3 regions of the Pseudoalteromonas sp. MQS005 genome follow, and region 1 is predicted to be linked to each of the others. Evidence: predicted binding sites of a transcription regulator. Region 1 holds the regulator's gene; each other region holds the start of a gene.

What was found. The regulator MetJ, encoded in region 1, represses methionine synthesis genes. The targets are predictions, from matches to a motif close to TAGACGTCTAGACGTCTA.
Positions count from the first base shown of each region.
Region 2: the regulator MetJ is predicted to act here: its motif matches at 1,818-1,835, upstream of A9479_RS13125 (methylenetetrahydrofolate reductase).
Region 3: the regulator MetJ is predicted to act here: its motif matches at 2,804-2,821, upstream of metK (methionine adenosyltransferase).

Region 1 covers NZ_LYRQ01000090.1:708-6,326, forward strand. Annotated here, with positions in the region: gene A9479_RS18960 (malic enzyme-like NAD(P)-binding protein) at 1-779, shown strand, start outside; gene metJ (met regulon transcriptional regulator MetJ) at 849-1,169, opposite strand; gene metB (cystathionine gamma-synthase) at 1,368-2,615, shown strand; gene metL (bifunctional aspartate kinase/homoserine dehydrogenase II) at 2,665-5,010, shown strand; gene A9479_RS18980 (penicillin-binding protein 1A) at 5,059-5,619, opposite strand, start outside.
Region 2 covers NZ_LYRQ01000036.1:35,161-40,779, reverse strand. Annotated here, with positions in the region: gene A9479_RS13130 (hypothetical protein) at 1-326, shown strand, start outside; gene A9479_RS13125 (methylenetetrahydrofolate reductase) at 818-1,774, opposite strand; gene A9479_RS13120 (pitrilysin family protein) at 2,014-4,896, shown strand; gene A9479_RS13115 (helix-turn-helix transcriptional regulator) at 4,972-5,286, opposite strand; gene A9479_RS13110 (hypothetical protein) at 5,288-5,619, opposite strand, start outside.
Region 3 covers NZ_LYRQ01000036.1:2,583-8,201, reverse strand. Annotated here, with positions in the region: gene rpiA (ribose-5-phosphate isomerase RpiA) at 1-197, opposite strand, end outside; gene A9479_RS13000 (5-formyltetrahydrofolate cyclo-ligase) at 251-847, opposite strand; gene A9479_RS12995 (hypothetical protein) at 866-1,411, opposite strand; gene metK (methionine adenosyltransferase) at 1,551-2,702, opposite strand; gene tkt (transketolase) at 2,968-4,959, shown strand; gene A9479_RS12980 (pyrimidine/purine nucleoside phosphorylase) at 5,383-5,619, shown strand, end outside.

The sequences.
Region 1 (5,619 bases):
TTCCTGTTTTTCATGATGATCAGCATGGTACTGCGATTGTAACGGCTGCGGGTATGCTAAACGCGCTGGAAGTACAGGGCAAAGCAATTGAAGATGCGATTATTGTATGTTTAGGTGCCGGCGCTGCAGCTGTTGCCTGTATGGAGCTTTTAATTAAGTGTGGCGCGTTGCGTGAACATATTTATATGTTAGATCGCAAAGGGGTTATTCACACGCGTCGTGATGACTTAAATGAATATAAGCAATTATTTGCAAACAATACCGATAAGCGCACTTTACAAGATGTAATTGAAGATGCCGATGTATTTGTGGGTGTATCGGGCCCTAATTTATTAGCCCCTGAAGATTTAAAATTAATGGCTGACCGCCCAGTTGTATTTGCTTGTTCAAATCCCGATCCTGAAATCGATCCGCAACTAGCACACGCGGCACGTAACGATTTAATTATGGCTACAGGTCGTTCTGATTACCCTAACCAAGTTAATAACGTATTGTGTTTTCCGTTTATTTTCCGTGGTGCGTTAGATGTACGTGCCAGTGTAATAAATGATGAGATGAAAATTGCTGCCGTAGAAGCGATTCGCAGTATTGCTAAAGAGCCCGTACCGGCTGAAGTGCTGACTGCCGCAGGTATCGATAAATTAGAGTTTGGTGCTAAATATATTATACCAAAACCAATGGATCCACGTTTGTTACCACGTATAGCTAAAGCGGTTGCGCAGGCGGCGGTTGATTCAGGTGTGGCACAAATTGATATGCCAGAAAACTACATGGCGTAATTGTTAAGTGTAAATTAGCGCAAAAAAAAACCTCAGCATTTGCTGAGGTTTTTTTGTATAAAGACCCTTCTAGTCTTCATTTAAAATAGGCACTTCTAGTCCCATTTCTTGCATTATTTTCTTCACTTCTTCAGGTACTTTTTCTGCGTTATCTTTACGCAAATCATCATCATTAGGCAGCGGTTGCCCGGTAAACGCATGCAAAAACGCTTCGCATAAAAGCTCGCTATTTGTTGCATGACGTAAGTTGTTTATTTGACGACGAGTACGTTCATCAGTTAATACTTTTAATACATTTAGCGGGATCGAAACGGTGATCTTCTTTACTTGTTCGGATTTTTTCCCGTGTTCTGCGTATGGGTGAATATATTCACCATTCCATTTAGCCATAAGATGTATCGTTGCCTCAGATTATAAATTGCTCACACAGCATCAAAGCGTGTAAATATGCGTGAAATTCTATCGGTTTAAAAAAGATAGTCAAATACTAGTTATTTAGCTATCTAGACATTTAAATGTTTTGACATCTTAAATTGCATGCGCTACCTTTTAGACGTCTAAACATCCAAATTAGTAAAGGTAGCGAAAATGAGTGAAAAAAATAAGGCAACAATTGCTGTTCGTAGTGGAATAGAAGCCGACAAACAGCATGGTGCGGTTGTTCCACCGCTTTATTTATCAACAACTTACTCATTTGCTGACTTTGATACAAAGCGTCAATATGATTATGGCCGCAGTGGTAACCCTAATCGTGACATTTTGGCTGAGGCGCTCACGGAGCTTGAAGGTGGCGCTAAAGGCATTATTACCGCAACAGGCATGGCAGCCGTTCACCTAACAACACAATTACTTAATAGTGACGATACGTTAGTGATCCCTCATGACTGTTATGGGGGCAGCTATCGCTTATTTACTTCGCTAGAAAAGCGCGGCTTATTAAAACTAGAAGTGGTCGATTTTACCAAAAGCGACAGTTTGGCACGCATTCTTGCTATTAAACCTAAGCTGATTTGGATTGAAACACCTAGCAATCCTATTTTACGCTTAACAGATATTAAAGCGGTAACTGATACAGCTAAACAGTGTGGTGCACTGGTTGCCGCCGACAACACATTTTTATCGCCAGCATTACAAAACCCGATTAAGTTTGGCGCTGATATTGTGGTGCACTCAACCACAAAATATATCAATGGCCATTCAGACGTTGTTGGTGGCGCGGTTATCGCAGCGACTGCTGAGTTAGGTGAAGAGTTAGCGTGGTGGGCAAATAACATTGGCATCACCGGCGCGCCATTTGATAGCTATTTAACGCTCAGAGGCTTACGTACTTTAAACGTGCGTTTAAGGCAACACCAAGAAAATGCACTCGCCATTGCACAGTATTTAGAACGCTCCCAGTTTGTTGCCCAAGTTTACTACCCAGGTCTTGAATCACACCCTCAACATGCGCTAGCTAAGGCGCAGCAGCTTGGCTTTGGTGCTATGGTTAGCTTTGATATAAAAGGCGATATAAACGATGCTGCAGCGTTTTTAACGCGCTTAAATGAATTTAGCTTAGCGGAATCATTAGGTGGCGTAGAAAGTTTGATTTGTCACCCTGCGACTATGACCCACGCAGGCATGGACGCAACCGCGCGTGCAGAAGCCGGAGTAGGCGACACGCTTATTCGTATCTCGGTGGGTATTGAAGATGTAAATGATTTACTCGCTGACTTAGACAGGGTATTTAATTTGGTGCGCCCAGGGCAAGCCGATACCGGCCTATCGGCAAAAAGTGGTGCTAGTGAGTCATTTGGTTCAGCAAAGTTAAACGCGGCGCATCCGGCGTTATGGTAGTGCATACCAACCTTCAAAATACAAAACATAAATGCGAGTCGGTATTAATATGGTAAATCAGGTTCATAAATTTGGTGGTTCGAGTTTAAGCTCAGCGGATCGCTTTAAAAGTGTCGCAAATATTATTTTAACTCACGCTCATGCAGGGGATTGTGTGGTGGTATCGGCTGCCGGTAAAACCACCGATACCTTAGTTAAATTGTGGCAAAGCTATCAACAGCAAGACACTCAAGCTATTGCTGATATTGTATTGCTATTGAGTAATCATCAAATAGCCCTGATTGAGCAATTATTAATAGCTAACGCTAAGCACCATGCGCTTGATTTACTTGAAACTGAGCTCAGTACTATTACCAAGCAGGCTAAGCAAGGGACATTAGCTGAAGCTGCGTTATTAGCTCATGGTGAATTGTGGTCTGCAAGGTTATTAAGCGCTTACTTAGAGCAGCTTAATGTTAGCGCTTGCGCCCACGACGCTAGGCAGTTATTTACGTTAGATGGCGGGCAGCTGCAGCATGCTAATAATCAGCAGCAGTGCTTAAAAGCCATACAGACGAGTAAAATTAATGTAGTTACTGGGTTTATTGCGGCTAATTTACATGGTGAAACAGTGACCTTAGGGCGAAATGGCAGTGATTACAGTGCTACTTTATTAGCGCGGTATTGCAATGCTAAAAAAGTCTCTATTTGGACTGACACTCAAGGTGTTTTTAGTACTGATCCGCGTAAGGTTGCTAATGCGGTTAAGTATGCGCGAGTGTGCCGTGATCAAGCTAATTTATTAGCGAGGTTAGGTAATCCAGTATTACACGCTAAAACATTATCGCCATTAAAAGATACCGATATAGAATTAGTTGTTCTCAGTAGTTACGATCCTCAAGGCAGTCATACCGAAATAGTTAAACTAGGAATGAGTAAACAAAAACGCTTTTTAACCACAGTAAATAATGTGGATTTACTCATTGTTGATGATCTGAGTGAAGGCGAAGTAGCACATGTTAGCCAACTTATTCAGCATAGTTTGCATCACTTTGAACACGAAGGCGAAATCTACTTACTAGTCCCTGCGTCAGCGACACATCAGGTGGCTAATTATTTTGCTGGCCGCGCCAATATTAGTGAGTCAAACTTAAATGGGGTGGCGATTATTGCACCTGATCAAGAGGTAGCGCCGCTTGGTAAGCAAAGTGAAGCCTTATTACAAACACAATCTATCCAGCCTCGGTTTACCCATTACGGTGAGGGGTATACGTTACTATTAACCGATCAAGTACTTGAAAGTGATGTGCTGAGCTTGTTGCATGACAAGCTCATTAATAAAGCACAAGAAATAGCTTTAATTATTGCAGGACTTGGTAATGTAGGTGCTGAGTTTATGCGCCAATTACCTGCTCAACTAGCACGCTTATCAACTGATTTTAACGTCAAGTTAGTAGCGCTTTTACGCTCAGAGCAGATGCTGGTGAATGCTAATGGATTAGACTGTGAAAGCTGGCAACTTCAATGGGAAAACCATGCAAGCTCCTATAAACAAGCCGATTTATTGTCATACATAGATACTCTTGAGTATGAACATAAAATAGTGATCGACATTACCGCCAGTGAACATTTTAGTCAGCTTTATAGTAAGTTAGTTGAATTAAACTGCCATCTAATTAGTGCTAATAAATACGCGGGAACCGCATCGCTTTCGTGGTATCAAACACTACGTGAAAGCCTTGCTCAACGTGGCTTACATTGGCGTTATAATGCAAGTGTAGGGGCCGGACTACCGATTAATTTTGCCTTGGCTGATTTACAAAATAGTGGCGATAAAATAACGCGAATAGAAGGCGTGTTTTCAGGCACGCTGTCATGGTTATGCAGTATGTATGATGGCAGTAAAGCGTTTTCAGATTTAGTCCTTGAAGCACAAGCTTTGGGGTTCACAGAGCCGGATCCTCGAGAAGACTTATCTGGGCGAGATATGCAACGTAAGCTGCTTATTTTGGCACGTGAATTAGGTATTGAATTGGAACTTGATGACATTTCTTTATCCGCATTGATGCCCGATGAGTTAAGTGCAGGCAGCTGGAATGACTTTATTGATAATAAGGCTCGTTTAGATGCGTTTATTGAGCAGCATGCGCAAGCGGCTCAGCAACAAAATGCTGCACTGTGCTACACCGGGTTATTAGAGTTTGAAAACAACACGCTAAACGCTAAGGTAGGGATTGCCTATGTGCCAAAAAGCGAAGCGGTTGCGAATTTGACCCCTGGCGATAATATTTTTGTGATTAATACCCAGTGGTATAACCAAAACGCATTAGTGATACAAGGCCCCGGTGCGGGTAAAGAAGTGACTGCTGCTGGCGTTCACTCTGACTTATACTGGTTGGTACAAAATATTAGTTAGACCATCAAAAAGGCCGCTAATTTGCGGCCTTTTTACTGTTCGCTATATTTAAAATAGCTCTTCTTCAGTTTTAGTGTTTTCTTCAAATATATCATTTGGTTGTGATAACACATACTTGGTAGGAGCGGTGCCTTTTTCAAAGTATTCAAAACGGCTGGTGTAATCGTTTTTATGACTTAATAATCCGGTTTCTAAATCAATACGAATAGAAACTAAGCCTTCAGGTGGTTCGATGGGCGCAGCAGGTTTACCATCCAGTGCGGCGCGCATAAAATCAACCCATGCAGGCTGAGCTGTTTTTGCGCCTGACTCAGCACCTGATATTTGACCACTTCCTAAGTTGTTATTGTAGGTTGAGCGTCCCAGTGTATTACCTGGGTTATCAAAGCCAACCCAAACTGATGTCATCACATCGCGGTTAAAGCCACTAAACCAAGTATCTACAGAATCATTAGTCGTGCCTGTTTTACCAGAAAGGTCGCGACGTTTTAGCGCTTGTGCACGCCAGCCTGTTCCACTCCAACCAGTTTTATGTGACCAGCTACCACCGCCCCAAATAGCACTATTCATTGCGCTGGCAATTAAAAATGCATTTTGTTTAGAGATGAT
Region 2 (5,619 bases), on a different contig from region 1:
CTTGGTCTGATTTAGACGATTTGTTAACTTTGCCACGAAATGAATCAAGATTGAGAGCTAATGCTAGAGATCTAATTCGTAACTATTTAAATGCAGATAAATTTGAAGAAGAGGCAAAATCTTTAGGTTTCAGTAAATCTCAAATATTTTTCAACTTTGTGCCTTTGTCTCTGAATGCAGGAATTGCATTGCACCCATTTGTGAAAGAGCATGTGACACCTGATTCAGTAGAGTCTGAATTTTTTTTACAGCACTTTGAAAATACAGCCTCAGCACTGACTAAAGAACACGACTATCAAGAGTTCACATTTTCACTACCAGAGTAAATGGCTAACAAGAGTCTAAGGTTACGACAGTCCGCAAATGGCACTCAGCCGATAGTCGGTATAGAGTGGTTTAACTTACAGTGTAAAGCAGTTATATATCGCTAACGTGGTAAATTAGATTGTTTCTGGTAAATTCATCATTTTTGTCGGATGGCGTGGCTCCGCCACTTATCCGACCTACGTCAAAATGTAGGTTGGTTAAGCCGAAGGCGCCACCCAACAGGCTTTCAAATTCACTTTTTATCCGCTCATGGCACAAATGCGACTGTTAGATTTGATAAAGTCCTACAGTTTAAACCTGACAGTTCAAGTTAGTACTTATTAAAATAAACGAAGCTAACTACTTGAACTGGCTTATTCGATGTCGCTTATCATTCTGCCCGAACCCCGAACCCCGAACCCCGAACCCCGAACCCCGAACCCCGAACCCCGAACCCCGAACCCCGAACCCCGAACCCCGAACCCCGAACCCCGAACCCCGAACCTCGCAATTAAGCTATCAGTTTCTCCGCAAGGTTGAGTTCCATTGTGGCTTTTAGCAATCGGTATAAATTAATAGATGCGTCTATTTCTTCTTTACGGTTGGTTAAGCTTTCAATATTTAAGCCCAGCGGCACACCTAAGTGGGCGCAGCTTTTTAAAATTGAGTCGAGGTTTTCGCGACAAATACGCACCGATTCGCTTAATGTATTTTCCGAATCAAGCATGCGCCATTTAGTTGCCTCTGGCACTGAGATACCTAGCCACTGCATAAACTCCAAGGTTTTTTCACCACCACAAGGCGTAAAGGTTAATATAATCCGATTAGGTGTCAGGCCTTGTGCTTTGCATGTGCGCGCATAACTGGTTATTAAATCTATAGTTGCTTGTGCGTTGTAAACGGCTTGAGAGATAAAAAACTGGCACCCTTGTGCTGTTTTTTCTATTAAGCGTTGGTGCTCGTTGCGCTTATTGGCATGGCGCTCAGCAATGGTTACACCACCTAAAAAGAAGTCTTCAGACTGCTCTGCCAGTGTTTTATAGGCATTCGGTAAGCTCAGCTTTATATCTCCCGCTGATGAAGGACTACCCACTAACACCACGTTTTTTAAATCGTAGTCATTTTTAGTTTCATCTAACCACGCTTTAAACTCACTCACACCGCGCTGAGCTACACTTTTATAAGTAATTACATCAAGATCAGATAAGCCTCGTAAGAGTTGACTGTACTCGCGCGGATCAACTGTTTGCTTAAATGCAAATGGGCGCGCTTGCTCTGTACGGCTGCTTTCATCTTGAATGTCATAAATAATCACACCGTCATATTCAATTTCGTGTAAACGGCCTAATAATTTTTCGGCAATGACTGTTAATTGCGCTTTATCAGTCCCAATTTTTGGCGGTGTTGTGCCAATTAGGTAAACACCTTGGTTGGTGTCCTGTATTTTTTCTTGAAGTGATAAAGCCATAATCCTCATTCCAGCTTAATTTGTGATGATGGATTTAATATAGCAGCCATTTAGACGTCTAGATAGATTTATTTATTGAAAGTTTCTCAACTAACGTGAATTATTTTCATAGTTAAATTAAATAACTGACACAGTTGTTTACATAATTAATAGGCTTAGGGCTCTTATATTTAATTACTTTACGGCATACTTAGTTTGGTAAATGTTTTAAAAATTGCTCAATTTAAAAAGGGATAACAATGAAATTTAAATTATTGGCAACTAGCCTAGCGGTATCGCTGGCCTTAACAGGTTGTGCTATGCCGCAAAGTCAAAACACGCAAACAGCAGCTCAACAAGAACAAGTTAATAAAGCAGATGAGCGTGTTTTTTCACAAGATTACCTAATAGAAGAGCTAGATAACGGCCTACGTGTGATGGTAGTTAAAACCGATTACCCAGATGTAGTATCGCTACAAATACCGGTATCTGTTGGCTCGCGTAATGAAGTGGAAGCAGGTAAAACTGGTTTTGCTCACTTTTTTGAACACATGATGTTTAAAGGCTCACAAAAGTTTCCGCAAGATGTGTATTCAGATATTCTAAAAAATTCAGGGGTTGATAACCGCGCCTACACAACTAACGATTACACTAACTACCACTTAAATTTTTCAAAGCAACATCTTGATAAAGTACTTGAGATTGAAGCTGATATTTTTCAAAACCTAAGCTACACCGAAGAGCAATTTAGAACCGAAGCGCTAACGGTTAAAGGCGAGTACTTAAAAAATAACGCCAGTCCAATTCGTAAATTATTAAGTGCAGTACGCCAAGAAGCGTTCGAAAAACATACCTATAAACACACTACTATGGGCTTTTTTGAAGACATTGAAGCTATGCCAGATCAAATGGCCTACGGTAAAGAGTTTTTTGATAAGTTTTATAAGCCTGAATATGTATCGCTTGTGATTGTTGGTGATGTTGATCCAAAAGAGACCATGGCGATGGTTAAAAAGCACTGGGGTAACTGGCAAAAAGGCGACTATGTTGCTGATATTCCAAAAGAGCCAACTCAGCAAGCGCCAAAATATGTGCATGAGCAAAACGAGGGATTACCTGGCCATTGGTTACTTGTGTCGTATAAAGGGGCTGCATGGGAGCCTCAGAAAAAAGACAGAGCCGCATTAGATTTACTGTCGCAGCTTTATTTTTCGAGCAATTCAGATATTTACCAAGAGCTGGTAGTAGAAAAGCAAATAGCGAGTCAAATGTTTACCTATAACCCTGAAACTAAAGATCCAGGGTTACTGCATGTATTTGTAAAAGTTGAAAATGCCGATGACTTAGCCACAGTGCGTGATGCCATTAACCGTACTTATGCTAAAGCACGCACTGAGTTGGTTGATAGCCAAAAACTCAGCGATTTAAAGTCTAACCTTAAATACAGTTTTATAAATGGTTTAGATTCATCGCAAGCAATTGCCTCTACACTTGCCAGCTATATGCATTTTGAGCGCGATCCTGAGGTGATTAACCAACTGTATAAATCGGCAGACAATATCACTAGCGAAGATATTAGAGCCGTTGCAAATAAGTATTTTGTTGATAATGCGCGCACCACAATTACTATGTCGGCACTTGATAAAGCCCCTGGTTTTGAACAAGAAAGCGACTTAAATGCTTTGGTAGCCAAGTATCAGCAAACACCGAGTAAGCCTATCTTTAAGGTGCTGGATAAAACCAATAGCTCGCCGTTAATCGATATTAACTTATTATTTAATACCGGTGCCGCTGCCGATCCGCAGGGTAAAAAAGGTGTAGCGGCACTGACTGCCGCAATGCTGGCGCAAGGTGGCTCAACCTCAATGAGTTACAAAGATATTAAAAAGGCAATGTACCCGCTGGCGGGTAGTTTTGGTTATCAAATAGATAAAGAAATGCTGTCGTTTCAAGGGCGTATCCATAAAGATAATGCAGCTCAGTGGTATGCTTTAGTGAGTGAGCAGCTTCTAAACCCAGGCTTTAGAGAAGATGACTTTAAACGTCTGAAAAAAGAAATGATCGATGGCATTAAATCGGGTTTAAAAGCTTCTAATGATGAAGAGTTGGGCAAAGAAGTGCTCTACAGTGTGCTTTATAAAGGCCACCCTTATGAAAGCTATAACTACGGTGATTTATCTGATTTAGAAGCGCTTACTCTTGATGATGTTAAAGCGTTTTATAATGCTGAGCTTACACAAGCTAAACTTACTGTGGGTTTAATTGGTGCTGTGCCTAAAAAGCTTAAAGCACAAATGTTAGCTGACTTAGCGACACTCCCTAAAGGCGAACAAAGCCGCTTAACAATCCCTGATGCGCCAGAACTTAAAGGTCATCATGCAACGATTGTTGAAAAGTCAGCGCAATCAACGGCTGTGTCGTTCGGGTTCCCTATTGATACCATTCGTAGCAGCGAAGACTGGACCGCCCTGTGGTTAGTGCGCTCGTACTTTGGTGAGCATCGCAGTTCTAACAGTTACTTGTACGAACGTATTCGTCAAACGCGTGGTATGAATTACGGTGATTACGCCTATATTGAATACTTCCCTAGAGGTATGTTTCAAACAAAACCTGATGCAAACTTAGGGCGCTCTGAGCAAATATTCCAGGTGTGGCTGCGTCCACTGCGCTCAAACAACGATGCGCATTTTGCTACCCGTACCGCATTATTTGAACTAGATAAGCTAATTAAAAATGGCATGACTGAGGCTGATTTTGAAGCTACACGTAACTTTTTAATTAACTTTGTGCCACAAATGGTTGCTAGTCAAAATCGTCAGTTAGGTTATGCGTTAGATAGCGAGTTTTATAACACCGATAGTTTTGTAAACTACGTCACAAGCAAACTGAAAACATTGACTGTTGACGATGTAAATCGAGTGATTAAAGATAACCTACAAACTGAGAATATTCACTATGTGTTTGTTACCGGTGATGGTGAAGATATGCAAAAACGTTTAGCAACTATGCAAACCTCGCCTATGGTGTATAACACCGATAAGCCTTCCGAGTTAGTGGCTGAAGATAAGGTAATTGCTGATTATAAACTGGCAATTCCTGCAAAAAATATTGAAGTAGTAAAGGTGGATAAAGTATTTCAATAATTTAAGTTTTTAAGTATTAAAAAATGCCCCTGTGCATTAAGCATTGGGGCATTTTTATATTTTAGGTTTTAAATACTAGTTACTTACTAAAAGTACTGAGGCTGCACCAAGAGCAAAACTAATAACAGAGCTAATAATCAAACCTGCAATAAAACTTTTAGATGGACTGTTATTGGCATCATTTTGGTTGTTTTCATCAAGCTTAATAAGCTCACCTTGGCGTACTTCAAATACCGCACATAAGGCCATGGTGGTTTCTTTTGAGGCTGCACCTTCTTTTTCTACTCGTTGAATGGTTCGTAAGCTTACATCGCAGGCATCGGCAAGCTGTTGTTGTGTCCAATCGAATGTGTGCCTGAGCGACTTTACCGTTGTAGGGTTTAATTGCATGTTAAAGTTTCCCTACAAATAGTTCCATTACTGCTGCAGTGGTATAGCCAAATACTGCACCACCTAATGCACAGCCTAGAATAAATAAAGCTGCTTTTTTAGGATCGCTAGGAAGACTACTTTGAACTTGCTTGGCAAGCACTTCTTGATCTTTGTAAAGAGTGCATTCAAGTCGTCCTGTCAGTATATTGAGCATGTCAAATTTCACTTGGTACTGCGAATTTTCAAAATCAAATGTGTGTGAGCTTTTTATATTAACGCTGCGTCTGCTGCTAACTAAGTCATCGTTAATATAGACTTCTTCTTTACCTGTAAAGTAGCTTCCAAAACAGG
Region 3 (5,619 bases), on a different contig from region 1:
TCTATACCAAGTTCTTTTAAACGTGCTGTAGACGCTTCTGAACTAGATACTGCACCAACAATGGTGTCTTTTACTGTGCCTAAAGCATCAATAAAATGATTAACGGTTGAGCCTGTACCAACACCCACTATGGTGTTTTCTTTTACAAACTCCAGTGCAGCCCATGCAGCTGCTTTTTTTAATTCATCTTGTGTCATTGCTATGTGCTCATTTATGTCAAAAATAGACTGTTAGTTTACAAGATTTATTGTTACCAACAGTAGGTTTTATTGGGTGTAATAATAGTTTTAAGAGGCACATCCCACGATTCAATTGGGAGCTTATCCACTTGTTGGCATTCGTGTGCTAGGCCAATAAGTTGTGGTTGCTGCCAGTTTTCTTCGTGTAAACGTGCCAAGGTTCTATCGTAAAACCCACCCCCCATTCCAAGGCGATTACCAAATTTATCAAATGCAACAAGTGGCATAAGTAGATAATCAAGCGCTGGCAATGGGCATATTTGAGAGCAGTTCAGCTTAGGCTCCAAGATACCATAGCGGTTTGCTCTCATGGGTGAGTTTTTTTCATATCGTTGAAATAGTAAATTAGCCCCGTTGAAAGGGTGAATTACAGGTAAGTAAACATGCTGTTCAATGCTCCATAATTCATTAATTAACAATGAGGTATCTAATTCGCCATCATTGTTTAAATAAAGCGCGATATGGCTTTTTTTGGCCGAGTTCATGCTTTTTAAATATTGAATAAAATTCACTTTAAGCGAGTGGGCCGCTATTTCTTGCTGGTTTTTTGATAGGTTATTACGTGCTTTACGAATATCGTGTCTTATTTGTGCGCGATTATTACTCATTAAATAACTAAACCGTAATTAAAAAGAGAATAAATTAGGAAATAATAAGTACACAGCAAGCACAATAAGTAATATTACGGCTGTAGAAATCAGCGAATATAAAACAAGGTTACTGCGTTTTTTGGGCGTAGTAGAGAGTGGCTCATCTAGCATTAAATCGTCATCTTCCCATGGTTCGTCATTTTCATCAGGCAGTGATAACTCAACCTCGGGGAGACGTTGCTCAAGATCCTCAAGTTTCTCTTCAAGACGAATTAAGCTACTAGTAATGTAATCTAGGGCATCAAATAAGCGCTGATCTCGCTGGCTGTCGTGCGCTTTTTGAGAAGTAGCTTGTGTAGGGGCTGTTTGCTGAAGTTTGCTTTTGATCCCCAGCGTTGAAAGTAACTTAGCTTGCTTAAGGGCTTTCTCTTTGTTGCTAGGAGCAAACAGCGGCTTGCCATTAAAAAATGCCGCCACCTTTTCAGGTGAGGTTTTTAGTTTTTCTGTCAGTGCATTGGTCACTGCTTGGCTGTCTGCGCCTTCTGCAAGTCCTACAAATATAACACGAAAATTGTCGGCCATTTTTTATCCCTAACACGCTTTATTGTATAAGCAGAGTATATACCTAAAATGTTAAACAGTTCGAGACTGTTTTATGACTAACTTAATACACATAGCAAAACGGCCCTAAAAAGGGCCGTTTTAATATTAGCTAGGTGGCTTACAGGCCAGCTGCTGCGCGAAGTGCGTCTGCTTTATCTGTGCGTTCCCATGGGAATTCATCACGGCCAAAGTGGCCGTAAGCCGCTGTTGGAAGATAAATAGGGCGCTCAAGATCAAGCATTTGAATCAGGCCGTAAGGGCGTAAGTCAAAGTGTTCACGAATAAGTTCGATTAAACGCGCTTCTTCTAATTTACCTGTGCCAAATGTTTCAACACTGATAGATGTTGGCTCTGCAACACCAATAGCATAAGACACCTGAAGTTCACACTTGTCAGCAAGGCCAGCAGCAACAATGTTTTTAGCAACATAACGTGCAGCATAAGCCGCTGAGCGGTCAACTTTTGATGGATCTTTACCAGAGAAAGCACCACCACCGTGACGAGCCATGCCACCGTAAGTATCTACAATGATTTTACGACCAGTTAAACCACAGTCACCCATTGGTCCACCAATTACAAAACGGCCAGTTGGGTTAATAAAGAATTTAGTGGCACTAGTAATCAGCTCAGCAGGAAGTACTGGCTTAATAATCGTTTCCATTACCGCTTCTACTAAATCACTTTGCGATACATCTTCGCTGTGCTGAGTAGAAAGTACAACGGCATCAATGCCTACTGGCTTGCCATTTTCGTATGCAAACGTAACCTGTGATTTTGCATCTGGACGCAACCAGTTAAGCTCGCCGCTTTTACGTACTTGTGCTTGGCGTTGTACTAAACGGTGAGAATAAGTAATTGGAGCAGGCATTAATACTTCAGTTTCGTTACATGCGTAACCAAACATTAGGCCTTGGTCGCCAGCGCCTTGCTCTTCAGGGCTTGTACGGTCAACACCTTGGTTAATGTCAGGAGACTGTTTACCAATCGTGTTTAAAATTGCACACGAATCGGCATCAAAGCCCATATCTGAGTGTGTGTAACCAATTTCACGTACTGTTTTACGTGTAATTTCTTCGATATCAACCCATGCGCTAGTCGTGATTTCACCACCAACCATAACCATACCGGTTTTAACGTAAGTTTCACACGCTACACGGGCATGAGAGTCTTGCTCTAGGATAGCATCAAGTACCGCATCAGAAATTTGATCGGCGATTTTATCCGGATGACCTTCAGAAACAGATTCAGAAGTAAATAAATGTTTTGCCATTGTAATTATGCTCACAAATATTGCGCTTCACAAACGTCGGTATTAGCGCTAAAAAATTAAGGCGCGTATTTTATCTAAAACAAATGAACTTGCATAGTTTTTTTACGCCTAGACGTCTAAATAAAATATCTAATAGTAAATGGTTCTTAAAAAATATTCATAATGCCCTATTTTTATGGGTTTTTAATTGCACACAGCCCCCACAATAAGTAAGAATGGGGATAAATAAATACCCGCGCAAATACATATAAAGGTAGGAGAATTCATGCCATCTCGCAAAGAACTTGCAAATGCTATTCGCGTCTTGTCAATGGACGCAGTACAAAAGGCCAAATCTGGTCACCCTGGAGCCCCTATGGGCATGGCTGATATCGCAGAAGTATTATGGCGCGATTATCTAAAACATAACCCAACAAATCCAGAGTGGGCTGACCGAGATCGATTTATACTCTCAAATGGTCACGGTTCAATGCTAATTTATTCTCTACTGCATTTAAGTGGTTATGACTTGCCACTGGACGAAATTAAAAACTTCCGCCAAATGCATTCTAAAACACCAGGCCATCCAGAATATGGATACGCGCCAGGAATTGAGACCACTACGGGCCCATTAGGTCAAGGGATCACAAATGCGGTAGGTATGGCGATTGCTGAAAAAGCATTAGCAGCGCAGTTTAACCGTGAAGGCCACGACATTGTTGATCACCACACGTATGCGTTTATGGGTGATGGCTGTTTAATGGAAGGCATTTCTCATGAAGCATGCTCACTAGCCGGTACATTAGGCCTAGGCAAGTTAGTGGCATTTTGGGATGACAACGGCATTTCAATCGACGGTGAAGTTGAAGGTTGGTTTAGTGATGATACCCCAGCACGTTTTAAAGCATACGGCTGGCATGTAATTAGTGACGTTGATGGCCATGATAGCGATGCAGTAAGTGCAGCAATTGCAGAAGCTAAAAGCGTGACTGATAAGCCAACACTAATTTGTTGTAAAACTATTATTGGTTACGGCTCACCTAATAAATCAGGTAGCCACGATTGTCACGGTGCACCACTAGGTGATGACGAAATTAAAGCGTCTCGCGAGTTTTTAGGTTGGACGGGCGATGCATTTGAAATCCCTGAAGATATTTATGCACAGTGGGATAACAAAGAAAAAGGCCAACAGCTTGAAGCAAGCTGGGACGAAAAATTTGCCGCATATGAAAAAGCATACCCAGAGCTAGCAGCAGAATACAAACGCCGTACACATTCAGAATTACCAGCTGACTGGGCTGAAAAATCACAAGCGTACATTGAAGAGCTGCAAGCAAACCCAGCAAACCCAGCATCACGTAAAGCGTCGCAAAATGCATTAAATGCGTTTGGCCCGTTACTACCTGAATTTATGGGTGGTTCTGCCGATTTAGCGGGTTCAAACTTAACAATTTGGGATGGCTCTAAAGGCTTAACTGCTGATGATGCAAGTGGTAACTACATTTACTACGGTGTACGTGAGTTTGGTATGTCGGCCATTATGAACGGTATTGCACTGCATAAAGGCTTTATTCCTTACGGTGCAACGTTCTTAATGTTTATGGAATACGCACGCAACGCGGTACGTATGGCTGCATTAATGAAGCAACCAAGCATTTTTGTATACACGCACGATTCAATCGGTTTAGGTGAAGATGGTCCAACTCACCAACCAGTTGAGCAAATTGCGAGCATGCGTTTAACGCCTAACCTATACAACTGGCGCCCATGTGACCAAGTTGAGTCAGCAATTGCATGGCAACAAGCTATTGAACGTAAAGACGGTCCTACATCATTAATCTTTACTCGCCAAGGCTTAGAGCAGCAAGCTCGTGATGCCCAGCAATTAAGCGACGTTAAAAAGGGTGGTTACATCTTAAGTTGTGACGGCAATCCAGAGCTTATTTTGATTGCAACGGGTTCTGAAGTACAGCTAGCGCAAGACTCTGCGAAAGAGCTACGTGCGCAGGGTAAAAAGGTACGTGTTGTATCTATGCCATGTACTGATGCGTTTGAAGACCAATCGCCTGAGTACAAAGAAAGTGTATTACCAGCAAGCGTTTCACGTCGCGTAGCGATTGAAGCGGGTATTGCTGATTACTGGTACAAGTATGTAGGTCTAAATGGCGCCGTAGTTGGTATGACCACCTTTGGTGAGTCGGCACCGGCAAACGAGCTATTTGAGTTCTTCGGCTTTACGGTAGAAAATGTAGTTAACAAAGCAAACGCATTGTTTTAATTAATTACTTTAGTGTTTTAAAAGCCCGCGCTGTGTAAACAGGGCGGGCTTTTTTATGAGCTGTACTTTTATCACTTCTCTAAAGCATAGCGTCTCATCGCCCTCTTTGTGCACAAATTATTAAAAATTTATTTGAACACAGAGAAGCAAGTGAGGTAATACAAAACCCAAATTTCAAAGTCAATTCTGCTGTTTGATTACTTCCTCTAAAGCGTAGCGTCTCATAGTCCTCTTTGTACAAAAATCATTAAAAGACCTGTTCAAAAGTTTAGCCCGTTGCTCACAACCTATTTCCCATAAAGTCTTTCATTTTTAATCTTTTGGCTTCTAAATGAGTAATTTTCACAGCACTTAACTTGCAAGGTTTTTGTGTATCAGGCACTGTGGAGGTAACAAAATTATAAATTAATAACAGGAGTTAACATGCCAAAGTTCGATAACGTTAGTGTGGTTAAAAAAGCCAATGTATATTTTGATGGCAAAGTATCAAGCCGAACTGTGCTTTTAGGAAATGGTGAAGCGAAAACCTTGGGTTTTATGCAACCCGGTGAATTTGAGTTTAATACTAACCAAAAAGAGTGTATGGAGTTGTTAGCAGGGCAGTGGGATGTACTATTACCTGGTGAAACACAGTGGCAAACATTTAACGCGGGCGAGTCA